DNA from 3 places in the Planococcus massiliensis genome. Region 3 is predicted to be linked to each of the others. Evidence: riboswitches for the same ligand, from Rfam matches in the RefSeq annotation. Region 3 holds a riboswitch; each other region holds the start of a gene.
What was found. Region 3 has a riboswitch for thiamine pyrophosphate ahead of BN1080_RS07990 (YkoF family thiamine/hydroxymethylpyrimidine-binding protein). Riboswitches for the same ligand answer to the same signal wherever they lie in the genome.
Positions count from the first base shown of each region.

Region 1: it holds a riboswitch for thiamine pyrophosphate, as region 3 does, so the genes downstream of both, tenA (thiaminase II) here and BN1080_RS07990 (YkoF family thiamine/hydroxymethylpyrimidine-binding protein) in region 3, are expected to answer to the same signal.
Region 2: it holds a riboswitch for thiamine pyrophosphate, as region 3 does, so the genes downstream of both, thiT (energy-coupled thiamine transporter ThiT) here and BN1080_RS07990 (YkoF family thiamine/hydroxymethylpyrimidine-binding protein) in region 3, are expected to answer to the same signal.

Region 1 is NZ_CCXS01000001.1:477,451-487,246, reverse strand. Features, by position in the region: gene BN1080_RS02450 (exodeoxyribonuclease III) at 40-807, opposite strand; gene BN1080_RS02445 (MFS transporter) at 1,010-2,287, shown strand; gene BN1080_RS02440 (nuclease-related domain-containing protein) at 2,413-3,408, shown strand; gene BN1080_RS02435 (YkuS family protein) at 3,525-4,319, opposite strand; gene thiW (energy coupling factor transporter S component ThiW) at 4,422-4,910, opposite strand; gene thiE (thiamine phosphate synthase) at 4,907-5,563, opposite strand; gene thiD (bifunctional hydroxymethylpyrimidine kinase/phosphomethylpyrimidine kinase) at 5,547-6,383, opposite strand; gene thiM (hydroxyethylthiazole kinase) at 6,380-7,165, opposite strand; gene tenA (thiaminase II) at 7,167-7,850, opposite strand; TPP riboswitch at 7,937-8,040, opposite strand; gene BN1080_RS02405 (ABC transporter ATP-binding protein) at 8,061-9,203, opposite strand; gene BN1080_RS02400 (ABC transporter substrate-binding protein) at 9,445-9,796, shown strand, end outside.
Region 2 is NZ_CCXS01000001.1:2,472,955-2,482,750, reverse strand. Features, by position in the region: gene BN1080_RS12470 (amidase family protein) at 1-212, shown strand, start outside; gene BN1080_RS12465 (TetR/AcrR family transcriptional regulator) at 228-1,100, opposite strand; gene BN1080_RS12460 (MDR family MFS transporter) at 1,276-2,745, shown strand; gene BN1080_RS12455 (DEAD/DEAH box helicase) at 2,875-4,032, shown strand; gene BN1080_RS12450 (aminopeptidase) at 4,032-5,261, shown strand; gene BN1080_RS12445 (SGNH/GDSL hydrolase family protein) at 5,274-6,188, shown strand; gene BN1080_RS17465 (hypothetical protein) at 6,232-6,363, opposite strand; gene BN1080_RS12440 (M20 family metallopeptidase) at 6,431-7,504, opposite strand; TPP riboswitch at 7,651-7,750, shown strand; gene thiT (energy-coupled thiamine transporter ThiT) at 7,844-8,422, shown strand; gene map (type I methionyl aminopeptidase) at 8,561-9,310, shown strand; gene BN1080_RS12425 (tryptophan-rich sensory protein) at 9,332-9,796, opposite strand, start outside.
Region 3 is NZ_CCXS01000001.1:1,643,745-1,653,540, reverse strand. Features, by position in the region: gene BN1080_RS08025 (Gfo/Idh/MocA family protein) at 1-218, shown strand, start outside; gene BN1080_RS08020 (ThuA domain-containing protein) at 252-995, shown strand; gene BN1080_RS08015 (Gfo/Idh/MocA family protein) at 1,013-2,089, shown strand; gene BN1080_RS08010 (DUF4240 domain-containing protein) at 2,312-3,082, opposite strand; gene BN1080_RS08005 (trimeric intracellular cation channel family protein) at 3,161-3,775, opposite strand; gene BN1080_RS08000 (Na-translocating system protein MpsC family protein) at 3,943-4,326, opposite strand; gene BN1080_RS07995 (M48 family metallopeptidase) at 4,504-5,796, opposite strand; TPP riboswitch at 5,979-6,084, shown strand; gene BN1080_RS07990 (YkoF family thiamine/hydroxymethylpyrimidine-binding protein) at 6,174-6,764, shown strand; gene BN1080_RS07985 (ECF transporter S component) at 6,766-7,347, shown strand; gene BN1080_RS07980 (ABC transporter ATP-binding protein) at 7,340-8,770, shown strand; gene BN1080_RS07975 (energy-coupling factor transporter transmembrane component T family protein) at 8,751-9,503, shown strand; gene BN1080_RS07970 (GNAT family N-acetyltransferase) at 9,704-9,796, opposite strand, start outside.

The DNA of each region.
Region 1 (9,796 bases), 1.2 Mb from region 3:
TTTGATTCCCGGTAGGAGTTTATTTAAAACTTTTATGGATTATTTTTCTATTAAATTTTTGAGATTTAATTCCACCGGACAATGGTCCGATCCCCATACGTCTTTATGTATTTTGGCACCCTTAAAATTTATGGCCAAGCGCGCAGACGCAATGAAATAGTCGATGCGCCATCCGACATTCTTCTCCCGGCAATTCGAACGGTACGACCACCAAGAGTAGCTGCCGCTTTGCTCCGGGTAAAAATAGCGGAATGTATCGATAAAGCCGCTTCCCAGAAACTCCGTCATCTTCCCGCGCTCTTCAGGGGTAAAGCCTGAATTTTTCCGGTTGGCTTTCGGATTCTTCAAATCGATTTCTTCGTGGGCCACATTTAAATCTCCGCAAAGAATGACCGGCTTCCGCTGATCCAGCTTTTTTATATAGGAAAGAAGCGCATCTTCCCAGCGCAAACGATAGTCCAATCGAAGCAAACCATGCTGGGAATTCGGCGTGTATATGGTCACGATAAAATAGTCTTCGTATTCAAGCGTGATCGCTCGCCCTTCAGTATCATGTTCTTCAATTCCCAGTCCATAATTTACGGATATCGGTTCATGCTTCGTAAAAATAGCGGTTCCCGAATAGCCTTTTTTCTCTGCATAATTCCAATATTTATAGTAACCAGGAAGATCCATTTCAATCTGCCCTTCCTGCAATTTGATTTCCTGCAGGCAAAAGACATCGGCGTCCACTTCCTTGAAGAAATCCATAAACCCTTTTTTCATTACGGCCCGCAAGCCGTTGACATTCCATGAAATAAATTTCAAAACTGCACCTTCCTTTTCTCTTCCACCCTTTAGTGTACTGAAAAGAAAGCCCCTTCTCAAACAAGTGATTTTTTGTCAGCTTAGATTTAATTATGTAAAATTTCAGTGAATATTGAAAATGATGCAGTTTTCTTCCAGGGGTTCTTGTACAATGAATTTATCTACAGTTAGTATGGGGGATAAAGACAAAGGGGATAGAGAGATGAAAAAGTTCACAAAGGAAGAAAAGAGTTGGGCGTTCTATGACTGGGGAAATTCAGCTTACTCCATTATCATCACCACTGCTGTTTTTCCGCTGTTCTACAAGTCCGCCGCCACTGAAGCGGGAGTCAGCTTATCGGATTCTACAGCTTATTTAGGCTATACGATCGCTATCTTCACGTTTATCCTAGCGATGATCGGGCCAATCATGGGGACGATTGCCGATTACGAAGGCATGAAAAAGAAATTCTTCACCGGATTTTTCCTGCTTGGCACCGTTTCAACTGCCATGCTCGCGTTTATTCCAAGCGACAATTGGCTGCTGCTGCTCATTTGCTATACTTTTGCCGCACTCGGGGCTACTGGCTCCAACTTGTTCTATGATGCATTTATTGTGGACGTGACGACCGAAAAGCGCATGAATAACGTCTCGGCATTCGGCTACGGACTTGGCTATATCGGTTCGACGATTCCGTTTATCTTATCCATCGCCGTCATTTTGCTTGCAACGAATGAAGTGATTCCGGTTTCCGTCATCAATGCCAGCCGCATCGCCTTTTTGATTACCGCTGTTTGGTGGATTGTGTTCTCCATTCCGCTGCTTCGGAATGTCCATCAGCGCTATTATATTGAACGGGAACCAAGCCCGGTTGCCCAGAGCTTTAAACGCCTTGGGAAGACGGTCCGGGAAATTCGCCAATACCGCGCGCTGTTTTTATTCCTGATTGCGTATTTCTTTTATATCGACGGCGTCGGCACCATCATTTCCATGTCGACGGCGTACGGCACCGATCTCGGCTTAAGCTCGACCAGTTTGCTGATTGTACTTTTCGCCACGCAAGTTGTAGCGGCACCGTTTGCTATTTTGTACGGCCGCTTGTCGGAGCGGTTTACCGGCAAAAAAATGCTTTATGTGGGCATCTGCGTTTACATCGTCGTCTGCATTTACGCCTTTTTCCTGGAAACGATCACCGATTTCTGGATTCTCGCTATGCTCGTTGCAACGAGCCAAGGCGGTATCCAGGCACTTAGCCGTTCGTATTTCGGCAAGCTCGTGCCAAAAGAGAATTCCAACGAATTTTTCGGCTTCTACAATATCTTCGGGAAATTTGCAGCGATTCTCGGCCCCTTGCTTGTAGCCGTCACTTCCCAAGTGACCGGGAATTCAAGCATGGGCGTCTTCAGCCTGGTGGTTCTGTTCATCATCGGCCTGTTTATCCTGTCACGCGTCCCGAAACCGAAACCGCATGCGCCGGTTGATGAAGTCGCGCCTGAATAAATCATTTTAACTGTCCAGGCTTTGGCTTGGGCAGTTTTTATTTTTCAAATTCGAGATTTGCTGCGTTTTAGCGCTTCAACTATTTATTATGAAAGGAAGTATATTTTTGAATTTGCGGACGTGCTATGGTTTTAGTTAAAAAAGCGGGGATGCTTGTGCTATGGAAAACGAGGAATGAGAATGTTGATAAAGAACGTGCAGAAATACTGTTGAGGCGATTGCCGAAAACCCATCCATCGGTTGTGTTGGCGAAAAATGATTTATGGAATGCCGAATCCAGAATCAGCGGGGAAAGGCGATTCGATGCGTATTTTTCGATGAGCAAAATCGATTTTCCGCATCTTATTTTACATGATGTTTCGTTGAAATCCGTCCTCCCTTTCCAGTTGGATTCGTTGTTGATCACCCCTTGGTGTGTATATGTGTTTGAAGTGAAGAATATGTCCGGCCGCCTGTTCTTTAAACAATCGCCTCCGCAGCTCATCCAAACGAAAGAAGACGGCTCCGTCACCGGACGCAAAAGCCCTATTGAACAAATGGCGACAAACGAATGGCTGCTCGAAGAATGGCTTTCTTCTCGGGCGTATTTTTTACCGATTCGTTCCGTGCTTGTATTTTCATACACGAAACAGATGCCCGAAAACTTGCCGAGAGAGCAAATCGCGCTGTTTTCAAATCAGCTGCCGATGTTTTTACGAAAACTGCAGCCCGAAAAAGAAATCATGAATTTGAGTGATATGGAGAAGCTCGCTACTGAACTGGCAGCGGCCCATTCCCCTTACACACACGAGCCGATCTGCGCGAATTCCGCTTTTCCTGTTGAAGCGATGCAGCGTGGCGTCTGGTGTGAGCCTTGCAGCCGCATTGGCATGAAACGCAAGTACGGGACACGGGTTTGTCCGAGTTGCGGCGTTTCAAACAAAGATGCCCACATTCGCACACTCAAAGACTGGATAATACTGACCGGCGAACCGCTGACGAATAAAAAATGTCGGGAGATTTTGCAAATAGAGGATCATCGTTTAGCTAGCCGACTGTTAATAAGCATGAAAATGAAGAAAATCGGTTCTTATAAAGATGCGAAATACATTTTTGAAACTAGTTGGGAGTATTTTATATGAAGTCGGGAGTATTCGGGTGGAAGTTGGGAGTATTTCATAGAAAGTTGAGAGCAATTACATTCTCAACTCAATAAGAGAGCGGAGGGCCAATATTGATTGGCCCTCCGCTCTTTTTCTTATTTTTTGTCGTCTTTATTCTTTGGTGTAATGGTTGCGCTGCCTGAATCGTTTTGAGTGATGTCGGCATCGCCCAATTCCACTACCTGTGTTTTGCCTTTATCTTGACTGGCTTCTTTTTCTGCTTTCTTCACTTCTTTTTCAACTTGTTTTTCTGCTTTTTCATGTTCTTTTTTCGCTTTTTCTTCAGCTTTCGCTTCTTTGATGACGGCCTTTTCCTGCTTCTTCAATTCTTTTTCTTCTTTTTTCTCCGTGCGCTTCGCTTTCAGCTCATCGACTTTGCCTTTGGTGGCATTTGTCGCACCCGAAGCTTTTTCTTTCACTTGATCGACGGTGCCGCTCAATTTTTCTTTTGTTTTGCCAGCGGTATCGGAAAGTTTTTGCGAAGAGCCTGCCGTTTTATCTTTTACGACTGCCTGCATTTCTTTTCCGCTTTTTGGTGTCAATAGAAGGCCGGCGGCTGCACCGATAATGGCGCCTGTCGCGGCACCCTTAATAAATGCTGAGCTGCCGAGGCCGCCTTTGCCTTCAGTCTGAGAAAGTGGCTTGTCGATTTTTCCGGCACGCACTAAACGTTCTTCCACTTCTTCGACGATTTCATGCAAAGTGCGTCCTCTTGCATCCACAAGAGGGACATTCATGTGAAAATCGGCCAAATCTTCTTGATCCCGGACGACTACGCAATCATAGTCCATTGAATCCGTCTTGTCGGTCAACATTTCTGCTTTATAGCCTTTTTGTTCTAACGCATTTTTTACGGATACAAACGGTTCTTCTACTGCAATTTTCACCATCTTTTGCCCACTCCCTTTTCAAATTTGTCTCACTTTTGCTTATAGTTTTTTATTTCCCCTCTTTATCGAAGGAATAAACGCAGTAGCAAGAATGAAACATTTTTAATATAAGGGTAATTTCACTCGGTTCAAGACGAGGCGGCGCACAAGTACGGCACCTAGGATAGCTCCGGATAAGCTGGATACGAGAAAGGGCGGCATAAAGAACAGCGCAGCTGCTTCTGTACCCATCAAAAATTTAGCGTACGGAACGGCAAGGAGCGCGGCCAGAATGCCGGTGCCCACCACTTCGCCGAGGGCAGCCGTCCATACTTTCCCGAATTTCATATAAAGCAAGCCGGCAAGCAATGCCCCGATCATGCCTCCCGGAAAGGCGAGCAGCGAGCCCGTTCCGGTCATGATGCGGACAATCGCGGTGAGAAAAGCTACTGAAACTGCAGCAGCCGGGCCAAAGATGACTGCCGTGACCACATTTACGGCATGCTGGATGGGATAAGCGCGAGCAATTCCGGCAGGAAAAGAAACAAAGGCAGATCCGGCCACGCTGATAGCCGAAAGCATGGCTAAAATAACCAATTTCTTCGTTTTCATTTACCGACACCATCCAGCGCTGAAGCTCTTAAGGCGGTTACTTCCGCCGCAACGTCTTCTGCATGCGCGATCGCGCTGATGACCGCAACGCCAGCGGCTCCGGCCTTCCAAACCGATTCGGCATTTTCAGAGCCGATTCCCCCAATGCCGACAATCGGCAACTTCGGATATGCATCCTTTACCTGTTGGATGCCGGCCACTCCAGCCGGGGCTTTCGCATCGGCTTTTGTGGAAGTCTGGAATACAGGTCCCATTCCGACATAATCCGCACCGCTTTCCACAGCGTGTTTTGCCTCCGCCAATGAATGGACCGATACACCGAGCAGTTTCTCAGCACCCAAAATTTTGCGGACCATTGAAGCAGGTGCGTCGTCCTGGCCAATATGAAGGCCGTCTGCATCAATGGCCCTGGCTAGCTCAAGATCGTCATTGATCAGGAAAGGCGTTTCATAGCGCCGGCACAGCTCCTTGCAGTCGAGCGCAAACTTCAGCAATTCCGCACCTTCTAATGCATTTTGCCCTTTCTCCCTCAATTGAAAATAATCGATGCCTGCTTTTAAAGCTGCTTCGAGAACGGCCAATGGATCTTTTCCTCCGGCATTTCCTGTTCCGAGAATAAAATAAACGGCCGGCACTCTACTGAATTTCGACATCGTACATTTCCCTTCTTTCATCCCCATATTTTCGGTAGGCGGCGTGATTGGTCGGACCATGGCCAGCCCCGATATTCAATTCACTGCTCAAAGCCGCCTGGATAAATCGTTTAGCGGTATAGATCGCTTCTTTAAGCGGCTGCCCTTTCGCCAGCTCCGCAGCTAGGGCTGCCGAAAACGTACAGCCGGTGCCATGGGTTTGCACTGTCGCAATTCGAGGCGACCGGAACAGCAGTTCCTCGCCGTCCCGATGAAGAAAGAAATCTTCTGCGGTCTCTTCGTCCTTCCCATGTCCCCCTTTGATAATGACGGACTGGGAGCCGAACGACAGAATCTTTTCTGCTGCAAGTCTGCGCGACAAAGGATCCGCAATCTCAATACCGCTCAAGACTTCCGCTTCCGGTATATTCGGCGTGACCACAGACGCTAACGGCAACAACTCCTTTTTCAACGCAGCCCCTGCTTCTGCGCGCAATAAATTCGCTCCGCCTTTGGCAATCATGACCGGGTCGACCACCAGCTGCCGCCAATTGAAATGCCGAATCCACTTGGCCGTTTCTTCAATGATTTCTTCATTAAATAACATTCCGGTTTTCAATGCCGCTAGCCGGAAATCCTTTCCGACAGCCTGCAATTGAGTCCGAACGGCTTCTCTTGCCATTGGGTAAATAGCGGCAACGCCTAGCGTATTCTGAGCGGTCACGGCCGTCAGTACAGAAGTCGAATAAACTCCGAGTTCCTGGAATGTTTTAATGTCCGCTTGAATTCCTGCGCCTCCTCCGGAATCCGATCCAGCGATGGTCAATACTTGTGGCATCATTTTTGCTGCAGCTCCTTTCCGGGAATGTGTTCGCTATGGCCTGTACTCTGTTTAGACAATTGATTGAGAAATTCGATTTGGAAACTGCCCGGTTCGGAAGCCGATTGGCCAGCTCGTTCCCCGGCCTGACCGTAAAAACGCAGCGCTTCTGCGACCGCATTTAATACATTTTCAGGAGAGATTGCTAGAAAAGCAGCAACCATCGCGCTTAACAGGCAGCCAGATCCCGTAATGGCCGACATAAGCGGATGCCCAAAAGGAATTTCTACCAAGTCGTTTCCATCCGTCACGAAATCAATCGGACCGGTCACTGCGACAACCAGCCCGAGTTTATTCGCCGCCTCGACTGCTAACTGTTTCACATCCGCTTCCCCACTGCCGGCATCTACGCCTTTCCCTCGCCATTCAGTTCCACAAATGGCCGCAAGCTCTCCAGCATTGCAGCGAAGCACGGCAATGTTCACTTCCCTCAAAATTTTCTCAGCTGCAGCGGCCCTGAAAGCTGTCGCTCCTACACCTACAGGATCTAGCACGACTGGGCGGCCCAATTGATTTGCTGTCTTTCCGGCAATGAGCATGCTTTCCAGCGTCCCGGCATTTAACGTTCCGATATTAAGCGACACAGCTCCCGAAAGCGACGCAAGTTCAACCGCTTCTTCCGGCGCTTCCCCCATAATCGGAGAAGCCCCGATTGCCAGCAGCCCATTGGCCTGGAAATTTGAAACGACGTGGTTCGTGATGCAGTGGACAATCGGATTTTCAGCGCGCAATTTTTCAATCATCTTAAACACCAGCCTTCGTATAAGGTTTTACCGTCCATGTCTGCATTGTCCAAGCCTGTTCCCAAAAATTCCATTCGTAATAGCAGCTGCGCCGGAAACGGTCTTTCAGTTCTTTGCGGCGATTTTCCGAAAGCCCTTCTGCGAGATGGTCCATCCGCTCCATCTGTTCCCTTACAAGCGCTGCAAATTCCTCGCCGCCATAAGTTTCAATCCAGCGGCTGTAAATCGGATGATCCGGCTTCGCTTCTTTCAGGCGGTTGCCGATTTCCTGATACAGCCAGTAGCAAGGCAGAATCGCAGCGAGGACATCTGCCAAATCTCCTTCAGCCGAACGGTACATATGCGATACGTAGGCGTAGGCATTCGGCGATGGCTCAAATTCAGCCCAATCTTCTTTGGTCACTCCAAGGATTTTCATGAACGATTCATGCAAAGCCATTTCTGCCGCACACGTATGCTCTGCATGAAATGCAAATCGCTTAGTCGTTTCTAAATCATTGGCTTTTACCGCGCCGATCGCCTGCACTTTTGCAAAATGCGTTAAGTAATAGGCATCCTGCATGACGTAATAGCGAAAGACGTTTAACGGCAGCGTCGCATCTGCTATCCCTTTAACGAACGGGTGTTCAAAACTCGCTTCCCATAGCTCCTTGCACTCCAACCGGACTTCTTTACAAAATGTCATTTGGCCATCTCCTTTTTGCAAATAAAAACGCCGCTTCCCAGTTAAGGAAAGCGGCGTTTGCGTATGCAGTCATAGATAGAAAAATAGCATGCTTCTCGCCACTTCCCTACGCTGGTATGATCCAGATCAGGTTCAAAGGGTCCGGGCTAATGCCCGTCTCAGCCGATATCCGGCTCCCCCAGTGGGTGTTTTATTTGGTTGTCGACATCACTATAGCACAGATTCGACTTCTGCAACAGACTTATCTGATTTCTCAGCTTTTATGCGCATGCCGTTTTCTGCATCAAAGAAATGGACATGCGACATATCGAAAGCCAGCCGCGCGGTGTGCCCCGGCTCGATGGCCGTGTCCGCTTCAACCCGGGCGATAAATTCCTGCTCCGCATAAACGGCATAAATAATAGTTTCTGCTCCTGTCAATTCCGATACGGTAACGGTCGCATCAAATTCACTGACCGGCAGGCCGGATAAATCTTCGCTGTTGACGTGGATATGTTCCGGCCGGATCCCTAATGTCAGCGGCTTCCCGACGTAGCCTCGGCTATTCAGGATGTCCAACGTTTCTTTCGGGATGCTGATCGTCCGGTCACCCAATACAAAGGAGCCTTTTTCCAAACGGCCTTCAAAAAAGTTCATGGCCGGTGAACCGATAAAGCCTCCAACAAAACGATTCGCCGGATAATCATAGACTTCTTTCGGGCTTCCGACTTGCTGGATATGGCCATCTTTCATAATGACGATCCGGGTGGCCATCGTCATCGCTTCGGTCTGGTCATGGGTCACATAAATCGTCGTCGTTTTCAGCCGCTGATGGAGTTTCGCAATTTCCGCCCGCATTTGGACGCGCAGTTTTGCATCCAGATTTGACAGCGGCTCATCCATTAAAAATACTTTGGCATCCCGGACAATTGCACGGCCGAGCGCCACACGCTGACGCTGCCCGCCTGACAGGGCTTTCGGCTTTCTGTCCAAATATTCCCGCAAGCCGAGAATATCCGCAGCATCTTCCACACGTTTCCGGATCTCCGCTTTCTTGAACTTCCTTAATTTTAGTCCAAAAGCCATGTTTTCAAATACCGTCATATGGGGATATAAAGCATAGTTCTGAAAAACCATAGCGATATCTCTTTCTTTTGGCTGGACCTCATTCATGCGTTTTCCATCAATAAAGAATTCACCTTCCGTAATTTCCTCGAGGCCGGCAATCATTCGCAACGTTGTCGATTTTCCGCAGCCTGAAGGGCCGACGAAGACAATGAACTCTTCATTCTGGATTTCAAGATTAAAGTCTGTTACGGCCGTTGCGCCATTATCATAGGTTTTTCCCAGATTTTTAATCGAAATCTCCGCCATTTAAATTCCCCATTTCTTTTTCTTTAATTGTATATAGTTTTCTGTCTATTGTAAATTCAACATAGAAAAGCAGAAGAACTTGTTATATACTTACCCTGAAGAAGGGGCATTTATGCTCTTTCCGATTGAAAGGAGGCTCAAATTTCAATTAACGGCGTCGAATTTCTTTAATTACTTCGACAATCAAAGCAATTTTTCTATAAAACGTACATAACTTATAAACTTGAAGGAGTGAAACCGAATGAAAAACATGAAGACATTGCTCATCACCCTTATTGGGCTTGGTTTGATCCTGAGCGGCTGTGCCGGCTTCCAGACCAGCAACAATGACAAAGAATCAGTTAATGAAGACGGCAAAATTGTAGTCGATTTTTGGACATTCTGGGGTTCCGAAATCCGCCGCCCAGTCGTTGACAAGATTGTTGAAGATTTTAACGCTTCCCAAGATGAAATTGAAGTAAAGCATACTTATAGTCCGTGGGGAGATATCTGGACGAAGGAATTAGCGGCAATCGCTGCCGGGAATCCGCCGGATGTCGTCATCAACGATATCAATGCCACCGCCCTTCGCGGAAAAGAACAACAGGCAATGA
Region 2 (9,796 bases), 830 kb from region 3:
AAGTAGGGGCAGATGCGCTGCTGTTGCCGCAGGATTTTGGCTGCAATGTAGGGGCAGCTGCAGGAGCGCCTTCGATAACTGTTCCATTCAGCTTCACAGATGACAATGAACCTTTCGGCGTTACCTTTACAGGGAATGCATTTTCAGAACCGCTATTGATTGAGTATACCTATGCATTTGAACAAGCGGTCAACGGCCGAAAAAAACCATGAAAAAGAGGCAAGCGTTCAGCGCTTTGCCTCTTTTTTGCGTTCCTGTAAGATGTTCCACACTTTTTCAAGCGCCGCCACCAATTCCAGCTCGTACGTATGGCTGTTGGAAAGCGTAGCGAGTGCGCTTTCCATTAATACATATCGCGGCTCTTTGGCTATAAGTTCGTCCGCGAGGAAAATAACCAATTCCCTGGCGTCCGGTTCGTCTTCTTGGCACACCAAATCCTTTAACTTCCCGCTCAATTCCGGAAGTGTCATTTTCGGAAGCGGGGAAGAAACCGTTAAATTGTTTTTTTGGATAAAACGGTCATTTTGTTTGATTTGATCCGCTATATTCGTTTTTAATCTTCTCAAAACGAAAGAAGAAAGTGCCTTAGTCGGCAACTCCTCAGTCGACGTGACTTTCCATAAATTGATCAGCTGCTGGATAGAGCCGTGCACGGCCGCTGCATTATCTAAAGCGAAAGGCTTAGCCTCGTCGCCAAAGACGTCAGTGATGCGGGTAGCAATCCAGTTCAATTCCGTGATGTATACTTCCCGTGCATATTTCTTCAGTTCTTCGTCCTGGGAATAGAAAATGCTTTCGTACAAAGCGAAAAGATTTTTCTCTCGGTTCATCTGGATGCGGATGTACATTTGCTCGGCGAGAACGTCCAAGTCATCGAGCGGTCTTCCGACTGAGGCCGCAATCCGTTTCTGGCGAATTTCGCTGCCCACCGATTCCATAATGGCAATCAGGCATTCCGTTTTAGAAGAAAAATAATTATAGAACGTGCCTTTCGATACGCCCGCTTCATCAAGGATGTCCTGGATTGAAGAAGAATTATATCCTTGATTGATGAAAAGCTTGTACGCGGCGTTCGTAATTTTTTGTTTTTTTGAATTCATTTCATTCACCTTTATACTCGTAGTCTAGTCTCATCATATCTTGAAAACACTTTCAAATCAATGTTTTTGAACTGTCGGTATATTTCTCTTGATTAAATTGGACGAGCGGTATAGAATAATGCAATGGAGAAATAAAGAACCATAATCACGCAAGAAATTACGGAGGAATAAAAGAATGACAGAACAGAAAAAACCGCCTTATGGCATTATTGCCATACTCTTTACCGGCGCATTTGTGGCCATCTTTAACCAGACTTTATTGAACGTAGCATTGCCGTCGATCATGGGCGATTTTGAAATCGATGCATCGACCGCGCAATGGCTCGTGACCGCTTATATGCTGGTCAACGGGATCTTAATCCCGGCCAGTGCTTATTTGATCCAACGCTACTCAAACCGCTCGATTTTTATCGTAGCAATGTCGTTGTTCGCAACCGGAACGTTGCTTGCGGCAGTAGCACCTGTATTTAGCGTCCTCTTGATCGGGCGCATGATCCAAGCATCTGGTGCGGCGCTAATGATGCCGTTACTAATGAACGTTATGCTCGCAGCGTTTCCTGTGGAAAAACGCGGACAAGCAATGGGCGTCTTTGGACTTGTCATGGTCGTAGCCCCGGCTATCGGGCCAACCCTTTCAGGATTTATCGTTGAACACTACTCATGGCGTGTCCTGTTCTGGATCGTCTTGCCGATAGCCGTAGTGCCGCTTGCACTCGGTATCTTTAAACTGAAGAACTTGACGTTCCAAGACCGCAATATCTCGCTTGATACCGGATCACTGATTCTTTCGACGTTAGGCTTCGGCGGCATCCTCTACGGATTCAGTTCGGCCGGAACAATGGGGTGGACCGATCCTGTCGTGATGACGACAATTGCTGTCGGGATTGTATCGCTAATCATTTTCATTTTCCGCCAATTGAAATTGGATGAGCCTTTATTGCAAATCCGTATCTACAAATATCCGATGTTTGCTTTGTCTTCAGCCATTTCTGTGGTTGTGTCGATGTCGATGTTCTCGGCAATGATTTTGATGCCGATCTATATTCAAAGCATCAAAGGGATTTCACCGATCAACTCCGGTTTGCTGATGCTGCCGGGCGCTTTGGTGATGGGGATCATGTCACCGGTGACGGGCCGCTTGTTTGACCGCTTCGGCGCGAAAGTTCTTGCGGTTCCAGGATTATTGATTGTCGTCTTGACGACTTATATGTTCAGCCAGCTTAGCATCGATTCAAGCTTTGTAAATATCATGCTCATCTACACGCTGCGGATGTTCGGGATTTCAATGGTCATGATGCCGGTTATGACGAACGGCTTGAATACATTGCCGATGAAATCGTATCCGCACGGTACAGCGATTAACAATACGCTGCAGCAAGTCGCTGGAGCCGTCGGTTCTGCATTCTTGATCTCTATTATGAATGCCCGCACAGAATCTGCAGCAAAAGATTTGGCTTTAAGCGGAACTCCGCCGGAACAAATTTTGAATATGGCGATGCTTGAAGGCATTAACTTTTCTTTCTTTGTTTCCACCTTCATTGCACTTGTTGCGCTGCTGTTGGCCTTGTTCATTAAAAAGCCGACACGCCCAGTGACAGAAGCGGAAAAAGAAATTGTCTATAAACAAAAGCAAGTAACCGAATAAGCTTAGCCAGCCTGAATATGGGCTGGCTTTTTTGATGGAAACGGAACGTTTGCCGAGGTGCTTCAAAATGTCCAGCTATGGCGCCAAATATGGTACACTATTAGCATCGAAAAGAAGGTGGAATAAAAGATGAACTTTATAAATGAACTGGATCCAATTTGGCAGGAAAAATGGAAAAATGCAGGATTTGAACAGGCGATGCCGATTCAAGAGCAGATGATTCCTGAAATGCTCGCAGGCAATGACATCGTAGCGGAGTCTCCGACAGGTTCCGGAAAAACTTTGGCTTATGTACTGCCGATTCTGCAGCGCATCAATCCGGAGAAAAAATCCGTCCAAGCCATGATTGTGGCACCGTCCCAGGAGCTGTCGATGCAAATTGTCAACGTGTTGCGCGAATGGACAGAAGGCACGGATGTTACCGTCACACAATTGATCGGCGGCGCAAATATGCAGCGCCAGCTTGAAAAGCTCAAGAAAAAACCGGCGATTGTTGTCGGGACGCCGGGCCGTTTGAGTGAATTAGTAAAGACGAAAAAACTGAAAATGCATGAAATCCGGATGCTGGTGCTGGATGAAGGCGACCAATTGATGGCGCGCGAACACCGCAACCTCATGAAAGACTTGATTGAAAAAACGCAGCACGACCGCCAGTTAGTGCTGGTGTCGGCTACAATTACGGAAGAAGTCGAATTGGTGGCTGACCGTTTGATGAACCATCCGACGCGCCTTCGCGTTACAGCGGAAGACTTGCCGATGCAAGGGAAAGTCACCCATTCTTTCATTAAAGTCGACGAACGCGATAAAACGGATCTGCTCCGCAGAATTTCGCATATCGAAGGAATGAAAGGCTTGGCTTTCGTCAATAACCTGGATCAACTGTTGATGAAAGAAAATAAACTGAAGTTCCGCGATGCCAAAATTGTGACACTGCACTCGGAAATGAACAAAGATCAACGGAAAAAAGCGCTGGATTCGTTCCGGAACGGAGAAGTTTCCATTTTAATCGCAACGGAAGTGGCGGCCAGAGGATTGGATATTGACGCCGTTACCCACGTTATTCACGTGGACGTGCCGCAATCAGTGGAGCAGTATATGCACCGTTCAGGACGCACGGGACGAGCAGGTGCAGACGGCGAAGTCTTGACGCTGCTCGCTTACGCAGATGAACGGCATTACAAGAAATTCACGAAAGAATTGCCGTCAAAACCGGTCCAAAAAATTCTTCATGGCGGCCAATTGGTGGCAGGCAACAGCAAAACAGTTTCTGAAAAGGGGAAAAAATGATGACTTTTCAAGAGAAAATGGAACAATATGCAGAGCTGACAGTCCATGTCGGCTTGAATGTCCAAAAAGGGCAAATCATTTTGATCAATACAACGACGGATACCGTCGAATTCACACGCTTAGTGGTGAAAAAAGCATATGAAGCTGGCGCGAAGCGCGTCCATGTCAATTACGCAGACCCAGTCCATACACGCGATCATTACGAATTGGCGCCGGACGAAGCGTTCAACGAATATCCGGAATGGTCAGTTGTCCAGCGCGATGAAATCATTAAGACGGGCGGTTCCTTCTTGTGGATTGATGCAGAAGATCCGGATTTATTGACCGGAATCCCGACGAAACGTCTGTCGGATTCACAGAAATCAGCAGGCAAGGCATTGGAGAACTACCGCCAAGCAGTGGGCTCGGATAAAATTGCATGGTCGATTATCGCCATCCCTTCCAAGAAATGGGCCGAAAAAGTATTCCCGGATCTTGAAAGCGATCAGCAAATTGAAGCGCTTTGGAATGCCATCTTTAAAACAGTGCGCATTGGCGAAGGCGATGCTGTCCAAAAATGGACAGACCACGTTGAGCATTTGGAAACCCGTGCTGCACAATTGAATGAAAAACGGTTTGCGAAATTGCATTACACTGCACCTGGCACGGATTTGACGATTTCTCTTCCGGAAAAGCATCTATGGCTGACAGGCGCTGCAAAAACGCCGCAAGGCAATTCGTTCATCGCCAATATGCCGACGGAAGAAGTCTATACAGTCCCGGCTAAATATGGTGTCGAAGGGTTTGTCCGCAACACAAAACCGCTTGTCTACCAAGGGAATATCATTGATGATTTCACATTGACTTTTGAAAAAGGAAAAATTGTGAAGGCGGAAGCTGGAGTCGGACAAGAGCTGCTGGATGAAATGATCCAGTCGGATGAAGGGGCAGCGTACCTAGGGGAAGTAGCTTTAGTTCCTCATGAGTCGCCTATTTCGGATGCCAATATTCTTTTCTATAATACGCTTTTCGATGAAAATGCATCAAACCACCTGGCAATCGGCGATTCGTATCCAACGTGCTACGAAGGAGCGCGTGATTTGGAACGTACACAATTGGAGTCAATCGGATTGAACACATCAATCGTTCACGAAGATTTTATGATCGGCAGCGGCGAGATGTCGATTGACGGCATTTACGAAGACGGCTCAAGCGAACCGGTTTTCCGGAACGGAAACTGGGCATTTTAAGAGGTGAGCAAAGTGAAGAAAATAGGAATCGCGTTGGTGCTGGTTTTCACGTTCTTCGGTTCTTCGGTGCAAGCGCAGGCAGCGATTAAAATACCTGCGTTTTATGTAGCGTTGGGCGATTCCTTGGCTGCAGGGCAAACGCCCAATTCCCAAATTGATGCAGGCTACGCTGATATGATTGCCGGAGAGCTCGCACGCCATCAGCCTGTCGCTTTATTCACGAAAGACTTGGCGTTCCCAGGCTTTACGACAGAAGATGTGTTGGAGAGAATCAAGTCTCCGGAAGCAAAAGAAGTGTTGGCTTCAGCGAATATCATCACGCTATCAGCGGGAGCCAATGACTTACTGCGCTTAGTGCAAGTAAATCCAAAAGAAGGCTCGCTGACTTTTCAGCAAATCCAGGCTGACTTTGCGTTGAATGAGGCGCGGCAGAACATGGAAGCCATCCTAGCCGAATTGAAAGCAAGAGCCCCGAAAGCGGACGTCTACGTCATGGGCTATTATTTCGCTTATCCGCATGTACGTGATTCGCAAAAAGAAGGGACAGGCAAGCAGCTGGACCGCTTGAATGCGATTTTAAAACAATCGGCGGCGAAAGCGGGGGCGCAGTTTGTTCCGGTTGATGCCGCTTTTGGTGCATCGCCAACGGATAAAGTGCCGAATCCTGCAGATGTCCATCCGAATTTTACAGGCTATCAAGCGATGGCCAATGCTTTTTTAGAGCAGTACCAGAAAGGCTGGAAAGTTGAGAACACCGAACTCCCTGCACCGAACCCGTTAAGTTTCGAACAGATTCTACAAGCGCAGGAACAAGGTGCAGCCTCAACCGAGAATCCGCCGGCGTTGGAAAATACATCGGCCATGCGCCCATCTGAAAAAGTGGAATTGGACTACTTAGCCTTGCGTGAAGTTCTTCCTTATATTTGAATAAAACAAAGCCGCAGCGATTTCAATCGCTGCGGCTTTGTTTTTATCGTTTGGAGTTTGGCGTCTTATAAGGTGTCGTATTTCCAGCTTTTTTGCTGTCCATCACTTTTTTAATAATTGGGTAGGCAATAGGTGCAATCTTAATTGCCGTCTTCACAATGCGTCCGATTCCCATATTCATCGCTCCCATCATAGATTCGCTAATTAATGATTTCCCTTATTTCATGAAACGCAAACCTTTTTCATTTAAAGAGGGCATGCGCAACAAGGATTTCTTTGTATTCATGGACACTGGAGATCGTGACATATTCCGCATTGCCGTGCCAGTCATCCCCGCTCGGGCCAAATTCAATTGCGCCTTCGCCGCCCGTAACTTCCGCATAGTAGCGTGTATCCGCAGCCCCGTGCTGGCCAAAAAGAATCGCTTCCTGATCCGTTACGTTTTTAATCGCTTTCTGCAGCATTTGGATATACGGATTTTCTTGAGTCGTTGTTAAAGCAGGCGTAGAACCGCTTGCTTTATATTCCATATCCACATTTAACGTATCCGCCAGTTCAGCCATTTGCCGGACGATTTCATCTTTGTCCTGTCCGGGCATAAAGCGGATATCGTAGGACATATGGCAAATTTCCGGCACGACATTATAGCGGTCGCCTGCCTTGATGATCGGCAAGTTAACGGATGGCTGCTCGTAGTATTCCGTCGATTCTTTCCGGAAAGGCAATTCGCTCATGGCCATATGGTATTTCATTGCTGATTCGATGGCATTGACGCCTTCCCAAGGGCGGCTGCCATGCGCCGGTTTTCCTTTAAAAGTCAAATCCATTCGTAATATGCCTTTTGATTGGAGCCCGACTTTTAAGCCTGTCGGTTCTCCGCAGATGACAAAGTCGCCATGGTATCCTTGGTCAACCAACCATTTCGATGTATTGCGGCCGCCGATTTCCTCATCGGTGACAATATGTAGTTGAACCGTTTTCTCCAAAGCCGAGGCATTGAGTTCGATGAACGCCTGCATCATTGCCGCTACGCCCGCTTTCATATCGGCTGCGCCGCGGCCATATAAACGTCCAAGTTCTTCGAATGGAGTGAATTGCTCTTCGTGTCCAGGCACCACGTCCACATGGCCGTTCCAGATGAGCGTCTCTTCTCCGGCGCCTTTGATGGCAGTAAGCATCTTGAAGCCGTTGTTTTCATGGATCGTGACAGTTTCTCCTTTTTCTTTCAGCCAATCGGCACAAAACAGTAATGCTTGATTGGCGCCTTCTTGATCATCGCTTTTGATTTTAATCAAATCTTTTAGTAAGTCAATCATGTCCTTAGCAGCAAATGGATGCTTGCTGCTTTCACCACCTTTCAAAATCGTTCATCATTAAAAGTGTACCCCAAGAAGAGCACTTAAAACGAATTGCTTTCACATTTGACCTTGTGTACAATGAAAGGTGAAAGAGAATTTAATGTATACACCACAAGGGGAGCTTTTGCTGAGAGTGAACAGTTTTGTTCTTACCCTTCGAACCTGTAAGTTAACGCTTGCGCAGGGATGTGGATAGAAACCTGCCTTTTATGCGGCGTCAGGATCTGTCCTGGCGCCGCTTTTTATGGTTTTTTTCTGCGGCCCTTCTGGTGATGTGCACAACACAAGGAGGAAGTCATGAGAAATTTACGTGTTTTGTTAATGGTGGAGATTGCGATTTTTGGAGCGCTCGGGTATGTATTGGATTTTGTGGCGTTTAAAATGCCGCAAGGCGGATCGGTCAGCCTGGTCATGATCCCTATTGTTTTGATGGCTTTTAGAAGAGGCACAGCAGCCGGAATTTTAACCGGGCTGTTAGTCGGGTTGCTGCAAATCGTAACCGGCGTCATTTCCGTTACGCCGTTGTCTTTCGGTTTTGTTGTAATGCAAGTGATTTTGGATTATCTCGTCGCTTACGGAGCCGTCGGTTTTGCTGGCCTGATGCGCAGCCGTTATTTGAAAGCCCATCAGCAAGGGAAAGCAGGCGGCATGATTGCTGCAGCCGTGATCGGCGTATTGATCGCATCTTTCTTGCGCTACCTGATGCATGTCATCACGGGTGTTTTATTCTTCGGGATGTTTGCAGAAGGCAACGTGCTAATTTATTCAGCTGTCTACAACGCCACTTATATGATTCCTGTTTTCTTATTGGCAGCCGCGGTTTGTTCGGCGCTTTTCACCGCTGCCCCTAAATTGGTGGATGCCGAAGTCCAGTAAAAATTTAGAATTGAAAAAAGTGAGAGCCGCCGGAGAGGAAATTTCTCCGGCGGCTCTTTTCATAAATGGCACCAAACGGGCGCTTGCGCTTTTCGTGTGCTATAATTTTCAGTAGACAATTTGAAAGAAGGGTATCAAATGATTGCAACGAATGAGAAAGACATTGAAATGCTGAAGAAAGCAGGGCGCATGGTGGCTGAAATTCGCGAAGCGATGAAAGCAGCGACGAAGCCGGGCGTTACGACAAAAGAATTGGATGAACTGGGCGGCAAAATGTTCAAAGAGCTTGGCGGCGTATCTGGCCCGAAAGCGGAATATGATTTCCCGGGCTATACATGCATCAGCGTGAACGAAGAAGTGGCCCACGGCATGCCGGGCAAGCGCGTCATCAATGACGGCGACATCGTGAACATCGACGTGTCAGGATCTTATGAAGGCTATTTTGCAGATACAGGCATTTCTTTTGTAGTTGGGGATGGCCATCCGGAAAAAGAAAAATTATGCCAAGTGGCTGAATCGGCATTTGACCGGGCGATGAGCAAAGTGAAAGCCGGCGCTAAGCTGAACCAGATCGGAAAAGCGGTAGAGCGTGAAGCGAAGCAGCAAGGTTTGTTCGTCATTAAGAACTTAACGGGACACGGCATTGGAAAATCATTGCATGAAGCTCCGCAGCATGTTTTGAATTATTACGATGCATGGGAAACCACGATCTTAAAAGAAGGCATGGTTCTTGCTGTCGAGCCTTTCATTTCTCAGAAAGCTGAGCATATTGTGGAATCGGGAGACGGCTGGACATTCATCACGCCTGACCAATCGCTGGTGGCCCAGATTGAACATACGGTTCTTGTCACTAAAGGCGAGCCCATTTTACTGACAAAACTCAATTAAACATAAAAAAGATCCTGTTTATCAGGATCTTTTTTTGATGAGCAAAATGCCGGTGATGATGACCCCGCTTAAAAACAGGGAAGCGGTCGTGACCAACAGTTCATTGGTTCCGTGTTTCACGGCAATGCCGATAAAGGCCCAAACGAAAACAAGGGCATAAGGAACGTCAAAATGGTGGAAGCGAATATGGAGTGCGAGAGCAGTTGCTACCGTCAGCATGATAACGGTCCATAATTGATCGCTCAAGCCCCAGCCGCTCCAATTGTAGAACGTCAAAACAAAGCTGGTGTTGGCAATAGCGGCGACACTGAGCCATCCCATATTAACGGAGATTGGAAGGCGTTCTGTGAGTTTGCGCTCGGAATTGCTGTATTGCAGATACAAGGCAATCAAAGAAGCCAAGTAGGCAAAGATGGCTAAAACGGACCAAGCAAAAAACTCATAATGCCATAGGTACAGCCAGGCAATATTAAATACAGCACTCAA
Region 3 (9,796 bases):
ATTCAGCCCACGCGTATTCAGGCGTATGGTGGCCAACGGGGCATCCGATTGGATATGAGCATACCTTCACCCATGCTTTTGTTGAATTTCTGGATGCCATTCAAGAGGATCGGCTGCCTTCCCCAAACTTTCACGATGGGGTTAAATGCCAGCAAGTGCTCGAAGCGGTGGAACAATCAATAAAAGAACGAACATGGATTGACGTGGCAAGCCTTTAACAGAAGTAATTTATCAGTCAGGAGTGAACAACTTTGAAGAAAAAAGCATTGATTGTGCAGGGCGGCTGGGATGGTCATGAACCCGAGCAAGTTGCAGGTATCTATAAAGAACTGCTCGTCTCGGAAGGGTTCGAAGTGGAGATTTCCGATTCACTGGAAGCCTATGCAGATCCCGAAAAATTGAAAGCGCTTCACTTAATTGTGCCCCATTGGACGATGGGAGAAATCGACCCTCAATATGTGCGGAATGTATCGGAAGCGGTCATTAGCGGTGTCGGGCTCGCTGGAAGCCACGGGGGCATGTGTGATTCTTTCCGGAAAAATGTGGACTGGCAGTTTATGACCGGCGGCAATTGGGTGGCTCATCCAGGAAACGACGGCATTGAGTATACCGTCAATATTAAGCAATCTTCGAGTCCGATTTTAGAAGGCCTTGACGATTTCAAAGTCATCAGCGAACAATACTACCTGCATGTCGACCCGGCCGTCGAAGTGCTGGCCACTACCCGCTTTCCGGTAGCTCACGGGCCGCATGTCCTGAATAAAGCCGTAGATATGCCAGTGGTCTGGACGAAGCGTTGGGGTGTCGGGCGCGTATTCTACAGTTCGCTTGGGCACGTAGCGGATATCGTCGCAATGCCTGAAGTTTCATTTATTATGAAAAGAGGCTTTTTATGGGCCGCAGAAGGAAAAGAGCTTTACGGTGAACCGAATCATCAAAACCGGAATGCTTTTGATAATACTCAAATTTATACCGGTATGGGCGACAGCCAATAACATCGAGGAGGATCAGGATGAAGCCATTTACGGTCGGCATTATCGGCTGCGGATACATAAGCTCCATTTACATGGAAAATATCCCGGCTTACAACCATTTAACGTTAGCAGCTTGTGCAGATCTGGATTTAGAACGCGCTCGATCGCAAGCCAAACAGTTCGGAATTCCGAAAGCTTGCAGCGTCCAGGAATTGCTGGATGATCCAGAAATCGATATGGTCATCAATTTAACGCTGCCGAAAGTCCATGCGGAAGTTTCGCTTCAAATCTTGGAGGCCGGCAAACATGTATATGTCGAAAAACCATTGGCGATCGATCTCGAAGATGCAAAACGCGTGTTAGCCAAAGCCGCTGAAAAAGGGTTGGCTGTCGGAAGCGCCCCGGACACTTTTTTGGGGGCCGGCATCCAGACCGCTCTTCAGCTGATTGAAAACGGAGAAATTGGCGGTCCGATCGGCGCGTCGGCTTTTGTCATCGGACGCGGGCACGAGCATTGGCATCCGAATCCCGCTTTCTATTACGAAAAAGGCGGCGGTCCGCTATTTGACATGGGCCCCTATTACCTGACCGCTTTGATTGCCCTTCTTGGCCCGATCAAACGAATTGCGGGATCCGCCCGCATCAGCTATCCGGAACGAACCGTCACCAGCGAACCAAACGCCGGACAGAAAATCACTGTTTCGACTGAAACCCATATAGCCGGGACGATCGATTTTGCATCCGGCGCTATCGGTACGCTGACATCAAGTTTTGATGCCTTTGGCGGCTCTTCCCTTCCGCCCATTGAAATCTACGGCAGCGAAGGCACCCTGCTCGTTCCGGATCCGAACACCTTCGGCGGCCCAGTGCGGATAAGGAAAAAAGGGGAAGAGAATTTCACCGACATCCCGCTGGTTTCTGATTTGCAGGAAAACGAACGCGGGCTCGGTGTCGCGGACATGGCCGACGCTATTTTGAACGGACAGAAGCACCGGGCGAGCGGAAAGCTTTCTATGCATGTGCTGGAAGCGATGCACGGTTTCCTGATTTCTTCGCAGAAAGGCGTTTATTACGAAATGGAAAGCAGCTGCGAGAAACCGGATGCAGCGCCTTGAAATGGCAAAGTATTTAATCAAGCGAAAGCATAGTTTAAGACAGAATGATTAAGGGTTGACTCTATATGAAGAAAAAAGGATTTTTCATGGTGCTGGCCCTTCATTCTATGAATGGTCTATCTATTTCAACAAAGTTAAAAAACCTCCAGAACACCGGAGGTTTTTTGACTTTTTTATAAACTTCTTTTCTTTTTATGAAATCCAATCAGCAGCTCGACCCTATTATCCTAAAGGATATTCCCCGTATTTCGCCCATAGCTTCGGAAACTTGCGGCTCAAGGTTTCTTCGTCATCTTCATCCCAGTCAAAGTCAATTTCCGGATCCGGCTTTTCATCTGCCAGCGAATAATAGATCTCGAGGTAATCCTCTTGCTCAAGCCCCGTCTTTTCTTCAAACGCAATCGTCGCGCACGTCAGCAAATCTTCAAACTCCGGTACATCTTCTTCTTTTCCCAAATAAGGCATGATGCTCTCAGGATCGGCCAACGCTTTTTCGTACGCATCTTTCCCTAAGAACACGAGCCAGGCGCGAAAATAATCAAAGGAATCGTCTGAACAGCCGCCCATAATGATATAGGCTGCAGCCCACAAATCGGACGTATACGATTTTTGATAAACCCGATTGAATTGAATATCAAAATGAACGATTTCACGGATGGATTTTCTCGACAAATACGCTGTAAGCCATTCAAGCTGTTCTTCCATGTAGTCGCCCCTTTGATGGGCGGCATCGATTAGCCGCCAAAATTCCGCTTCAGTCATTTGCATGGCTTGACCGCTATCCTCTCCCTGGTCCCGGTAGCCTTTTTTCAGTTTTGACTGGATCAGCTTATTCGCTTCTCGCAGGCAATGTTCTTCCGAAGAAAACTCTTTCGTATTAATGGAGCCTTGCGTTCCGATTTTTCCGTAAGACACGATAAACATATTCCCTTGCACTTTAATTTTCCAAAATTTATTGGAAAATGCAGTGATGCAGACAAGTGACCTTTCCATGTGATTCCACCTTTATTCGCATATTCTTCACTCAAGGGTAACATACTTTGCATTGGTAAAATCGATGGTTTATTTTCGTTAATTCTCGATTTGCTCTTTTCTTCCGAAGCGGAAAAACATGAAACGCAGACCATAATTCACTGCTAGCATCCGAATGCCCACGACGATGAAAACAGCAAGGGTCAACAGCAGCGGCGAAGTCCAGCCGAGCCAGACATAAACGCCGCAGAACATCGCCAATACAGCGTGGATCTCTTCTTTTAACGCGAGCGGTTTTTTGCCTGCTAGTAGATCGCGGATCATCCCGCCGCCAAGTCCCGTGAACATTGCAGCCAATAGCATGAGACCGAGATGGCCATTAACAAGTTTTACCGTCAGCGCACCTTGCAGCGCAAAAGTGGCGAGTCCAATCGAGTCAAATAAGAGCCCCCACCTTTTCCAGTGCTGGGTCCACTTCAAGGGCAATAGGACAATGATGGCGAGGGTCGCAAACACAATCGCAATTGTCTGTGATTCCCATAGAGCAGAAACCGGCGCCCCGATCAATAAATTCCGGATCGTCCCTCCCCCAAAAGCAGTCGTTAATCCCAATACAAATACGCCGACAAATGAAAATTCCGCTTCAATGGCCACCAGCGCTCCACTGGCAGCATATGCGGTTACTCCAATAATGATTAAAATCGTCCAAAACACGCCCAATTCCTCCAATTTTTCAACTCGACCCCGCATGAATACTTCGCTAATGTCAGTCTATTGTGAACTTTTAAAAATACAAAAACCACCATTCTACAGGTATGGTTAACCTGTAGAATGGTGGTTAGTTAATTGCACTTGCGTACCTTATCCCAATCCGCCGCTTTTTATATGCAATTCGTTTTTAACTGCTCATCAATCGGCTGATCAAAAACAAATATCGAAATCACTTCGTCGTCCTCGACATGAATATCTGTAAACAACTTCTCGAATTTCGCACCAACCAATTCTTCCATGTCAGTGGGGGGAATTTGATTGTACAGCTCCTTGATCATCTGCGTTCGAGCCTGCCGAATCATATCTCTCCCATTTTCGTTCTGAATCATAAAATGTTCCACTGGACTTAGGCTGCCACTCATATGAGCGATGGCCCAATTGTTTTGAAACGTCACTTTTATTTTTTCAGGACCTTTGCCCACATGTTTTTTCCGATAAGCACGAACTAAATTAGCAAACTGCTGTTCACGCTGCTGTATTGAAAGTGTAATCACTCAAACCTTCTTTCAACTAACTATATGATCTTAGACTAATTTGTTAAAAATTGATTGCCAATTTTCATTTAAACAGTATACCACTATATTAAAGATATGCCACATTCTAAGCAAAAAAGAACCTGCCAATCTTTCGGCAGGTTCACTTTTTTCACATTTTGCAGAAAGTTTGCAGACTCAGTTATTTGCTGTCAAATAATCCGCAAACTCAGCTTCCGTTGACGCTTCCGTATAATCCATGGCTGACATGCCGTCATTTCCTGCAATGGTCGGGTCCGCACCTCTCTCAAAGAGTAGCTGTGCCATCCCATAGTCTTCGTAGTAGATGGCCGTGCCGATTGCTGTGTCGTAATCGTCTTCCGTATTGACATCGGCTCCCGCATCAATGAGGAGTGAAGCCATTTCGCTGTCGCCGTTATAGACGGCATACATCAAGGCGGAGGCACCGCCGGAGTCGACAGCATCCACATCGTCGCCATCCGCTATAGCCGCTTCCGCATCAACGAGATTCCCTTCGTCCGCGGCCGCAATAAGCGCTGTTTGCCCTTCAACGGAAAACCCTTCGTCGCTATAAAGTGCATCATCAAAGCCGCTTAGAAATTGAGAATAGACTAAGGTCCCACCAGCAAAAAGAGCGATACTGACAAAATAAACGCCCATGATCCCTGCAAAAATCAGCGCGGCGCCGATAGCAATTCTTCCGGTGTTCTGGGTATAGACCCGGGCATCGCTCTCTTCAAATTGCTGGATCGCCTGAATGCGTTTTGGCAAGAGCGGGTGCGAAGAAAGCACTTCGCTCAACCAGACGATGCCGTTTGATTCGGTCGAAATCTGTTCGCGGTATGCCTCTTCATTGACTTCGGTGTACATTTTTTTGCCGATGCCAAGAAGCGTCAGCGCCCGTTTCGCTGCTGCAGCGTTCTGAATGGCAAAAGCAGCATGCCGGTCGCACGTGTATTCACATGAGCGGCTGTACGCTTGGCTCAGGAATGGAATAAACCCGGCTGGCACAATCAAAAGGTTCTTCCAGACATGGCGGCGTTTTACGTGTGCCAGTTCATGCGCGATGATAAAATCGAGTTCTGCTTGTCCCTGTTCGCGTGCCAGTTCAAACACTTCCGAATACAAAACGACCATATCGCGCCCGAAAAAGCGGGTCGCAAAGGCGTTCAATGCACCTTCTGATTGGATCACAAAAACTTCCGGAACTTTCTTAAGCTCCATTTCTTTTGAAAGAATTTGCACTCTCTCGTAGACATCCGGAAATTGGCGTTCGTGGATCCGCATGCCGTTTCCGCGTATGGATCCCAACATCATCGCGTTGGCAAAAAGCATGAAAGCAAAAATAATAAGTGCGATGGCAATGCCGACGACGGAAATGATGGCGAATACATAAACCAGGATGCTAAAGATTAAGCTGATGATAAAATAAATGGTTTCCCTGTTCGATTGAATTGCTGACCTGTCCAATAATCCTCTTCCCTTCTTAATGGAATAACTTACATATAATAGCACATTACTTTGGAAAGAAATACTTGAATTCAGAGTATCTTCCCCTTTCCTTTTTAGATCTTTTGGCCTTTACTTATTTATTCATATCCGCTACACTGAACTCAACCGGGCAAACCCGGCCCACAAAAACCGCATACCGTTTACTGCACTAGGGGTGCCCATTATGGCTGAGATGCAAGCGCAAGCTTCGATCCCTTATAACTCGATCAGGTTAGGACCTGCGTGAGGAAGTGCGGCGCATTTCTGAAATGATTCCTTTTGAAATTATTTGTAGATTATGGCTGCATCTTCACGGATGCGGCCTTTTTTGTGTACATTTTTAGGAGGAATTCAATATGGAACCATTGCAATGCGGCACGAGCCCGATTGTCGGATTTCGCTTTTCGCTTCATCCGATGACTGGCGATTTCATCAAAATCATCAAAGGGGCGCTGAACGAAACCGATACCTCAAATGTTTGGATGCACACAGACGACGTCTCGACCGTCATTCGGGGAAAACAGAATCACGTCTTCAATGTCGCAAAAGCGCTTGCCTTGCATGCGGCGAAAACTGGTGAACACGTGGCACTTTCCGGCACGTTTTCCATCGGCTGCCCTGGCGATTCGGCAGGAGATGTGTATTTGGAAAAATCGGATGAACTGTTGAATACGGATGCGACGAAGCAATACGTTTCTTCGCAATTTGCGCTTTATCCGATGAACAATCCGGATTACATGGCGGTCATTTACCGGGAAGTTGACCGGGCAAAAGAACGCGGCGTCTTCAACGACTCGATGCATTACGCGAGCGGCATCCACGGCGACATCCATGACGTCTTTGCCTTTTACGAAGAAGCATTTGCAAATGCGCGTTCTGAGGAGCATCGCCACCTTGTCATGACGGTTTCGATGAGCATCAACAGTCCTTCCCACGGAGGCAAATAAAATGCTGAAATCGTGGAAATTAAAAGAAGTGGTATTGATGTCTTTGTTTGCGGTCGTGTTCGGCATCGTTTACCTAGTGTTCGTCCATGTCTCGAACATCTGGGCCGCTGTGATCGGACCCCTCGCTTATGAATGGATGTTCGGCATCTGGTTCATCGTTTCCATCATCTGCATGAACATCATCCGGAAACCCGGTGCAGCCGTCCTATCGGAATCGATGGCTGCGGCAATTGAAGTCCTGCTCGGGAATGCGGTCGGCCCCCGCCTTCTTCTGTCCGGCATCGTTCAAGGATTAGGCGCAGAAGCCGCATTTGCACTAACCGGCTATAAGCATTTCAATCTTGCGGTGCTGATGCTTGCCGGTGCCGGTTCGGCCGTTTTCAGTTTTGTTTACGGCTATTTCATCTCCGGCTATGCCGCGCTTGATCCTTCCTTTGTCGCTTTGATGTTTACGCTTCGCGTGATCAGCGGCATGGCCATTGCGGGAATCGGCGGGAAATTCATCTCTGACGGGCTGCTTGCGACCGGTTCGCTTCGCGGCTATGCGATTTCCCGTTCAACGAAGGGTGATGCCCGTGCATGAGACGATTTTTTCTTTTCGAAATGTCCGTTTCCGTTTTCCTGATGACGAACAACTTACTTTAACCGATTTATCTTTTGATATTCACCGCGGCGAACGCGTTGTCATTTCAGGGCCGAGCGGCTGCGGAAAAAGCACGCTGGTCTATTTGCTGAATCGCTTATATCCGTTCAACTGCGATGGAATAATTTCAGGAAGCCTCCAGCTTTTTGGCAAAGATGCTGAAGAATATGCGCCTGGTGAAATCAACCATCGGATTGCGACCGTTTTTCAAGACCCCGATTCCCAGTTCTGTATGCCGACTGTCGAGGAAGAACTGGCCTTTACGCTGGAGAACTTGCATGTTCCGCGCGAAATGATGAAGCAAAAAATAACGGAGGTTTTGGCGTTGACCGGGTTGTCCGCTCTTCGCCACGAAGTGATCCAATCCTTATCCGGCGGAATGAAGCAGCGAGTGGCTGCTGCTTGTGCATTGATCATGGAGCCTGAAGTGCTGCTTTTGGATGAACCGATTTCACATTTGGATCCGGTGACTGCAAAAGAATTCATCCTCTGGCTCGACCGTCTGCAGCATGAATTGGATTTGACCATTGTCGGTGTGGAGCACCGGCTGGATTTATGGGATTCCTTTTTCAGCCGAGAAATCCAATTGGATCGTTCCGGCTCTATAATTGGCGATAAATTAGCTACAGCTCATCCCCCTGTTTTATTGCCGGAACGGGCTTCGACGATGGTTCCAGAAACAGTTTTGAAGGTCAACGGAATGGCAGTTAAAGCCCACGGAAAAGAACTTTTATCCGGCTTATCATTTACCGCAAACCGGGGCGAAATCATGATTGTCGCTGGGCCAAACGGCAGCGGAAAGTCGTCATTATTAAAAGCATTGTGCGGCATTTATGCGCTTGATGCGGGCAGCATTCAATCGCCCGGCATCGGATTCGTGCCGCAGTCTCCCGAGTATCTATTTTTGGAAAAAACTGTAGTAAGAGAGTTGGCGTTTTCAGGCATTGCCTCTTCAGCCCAATTGAACGATTTAATGGAGCGCCTCCGCTTGAAAGAAATTGAAAACGCCCATCCGTTTTCAGTGAGCCATGGTCAAAAACGCCGTGTCGCGACCGGTGCGATGCTTGCCGACCGCCGCACAGTCCTTCTGATGGATGAACCCACTTCCGGGCAGGACGCTGCGGCACTTCTCGAATTGCATCGGCTGATTTCGGAACGGGCGGATGAAGGAGTCACTTTCTTGATCGTCACACACGATATGGAGTTTGCTGAGAGCCTTGCCGATTCTGTCCTGCTGATAAAAGACGGAAAAATGACAGGAAAATATCCTGCTCAAGATGTTTGGAATCATGGCGAATTGCTCGCTGAACATCACTTGCTTCCACCGAAAGGAGCTGGACGGCTTGCGGAATCTTTTGCATGACATGAACCCTTCGCTAAAGTTCGTCTTGGTGGCCCTTTCGATGTTTGCCATCGCCTTTTTCTTTAATCCGTGGACACCATTCATTTTTTGGATTGGCGTTCTGCTCTTGCAAGTGTTCATGAGCAAAGTGAACTGGAAGGCCTGGTCCTTGTTCATGCTGCCCTTTGCGTTAGGCGCTTTTGGCTATTTATGGACGACCATCGTATTTGCTGCCGATACTAACGGCGACGTTGTATGGTCATTTCTCGAATTCCAAGTGACTGCTGAACAGTTGCAAACCGCCTTGTCGCTCGCGTTCCGAGTCATGGCATTTTCTACACTCTCACTCATGTTCGCTTTTACAACCGATCCGGTGAAATTCATCATGAGTTTGATGCAGCAATTGAAACTGTCTCCAAAACTTGCCTACGGCGTTCTCGTTGGCTATCAATTCCTACCCGTGATGAAAGATCAATTCCAGCAAATCCAGCAAGCCCATCGGCTCCGCGGCGCTGAACTTGAAAAAAATGCACTGCGCCGCCTGCTCGGCATGCGAAGAATCTTGATTCCGATGCTAGCCGGTGCTGTCCGGAATGCGGAGCGTTCCGCGTTTGCGATGGAAGCAAGGGGTTTTACTGGTGAAGCAAGATCTGACTATTTCGAGGTAATTAAGCTTAGAAAAGTGGATGCAGCCATGACAGCAGTTTTTCTTCTTTTGCTGGTTGCCAGCTGTTCTGCTGGATATTGGTTTTGATGTTTGAGGGCTTCTTTTGAGGCTCTCTTTTTCTTGCTGCTGGTTTTTGTTTTTTAAAATATCCTTATGTAGTTTATTACAAGTATTTGTGAAAACGCTCTTGTGTTTATTCTCGACAGCCTTTTCCTGTTTTTGCTTACTCTTTTGTTCAAATAAATGACCCTCATGTAATTTTCTACATTTGAAAACCAGAAACCCGCTCATTTTGTCAATGGCGGGCTTTTCAGTATGGCTCGTTGATACAGTAAGGCAAAGCCGTTCCTTTCCATATTGCGTGCAGACGAAGTTCCCGG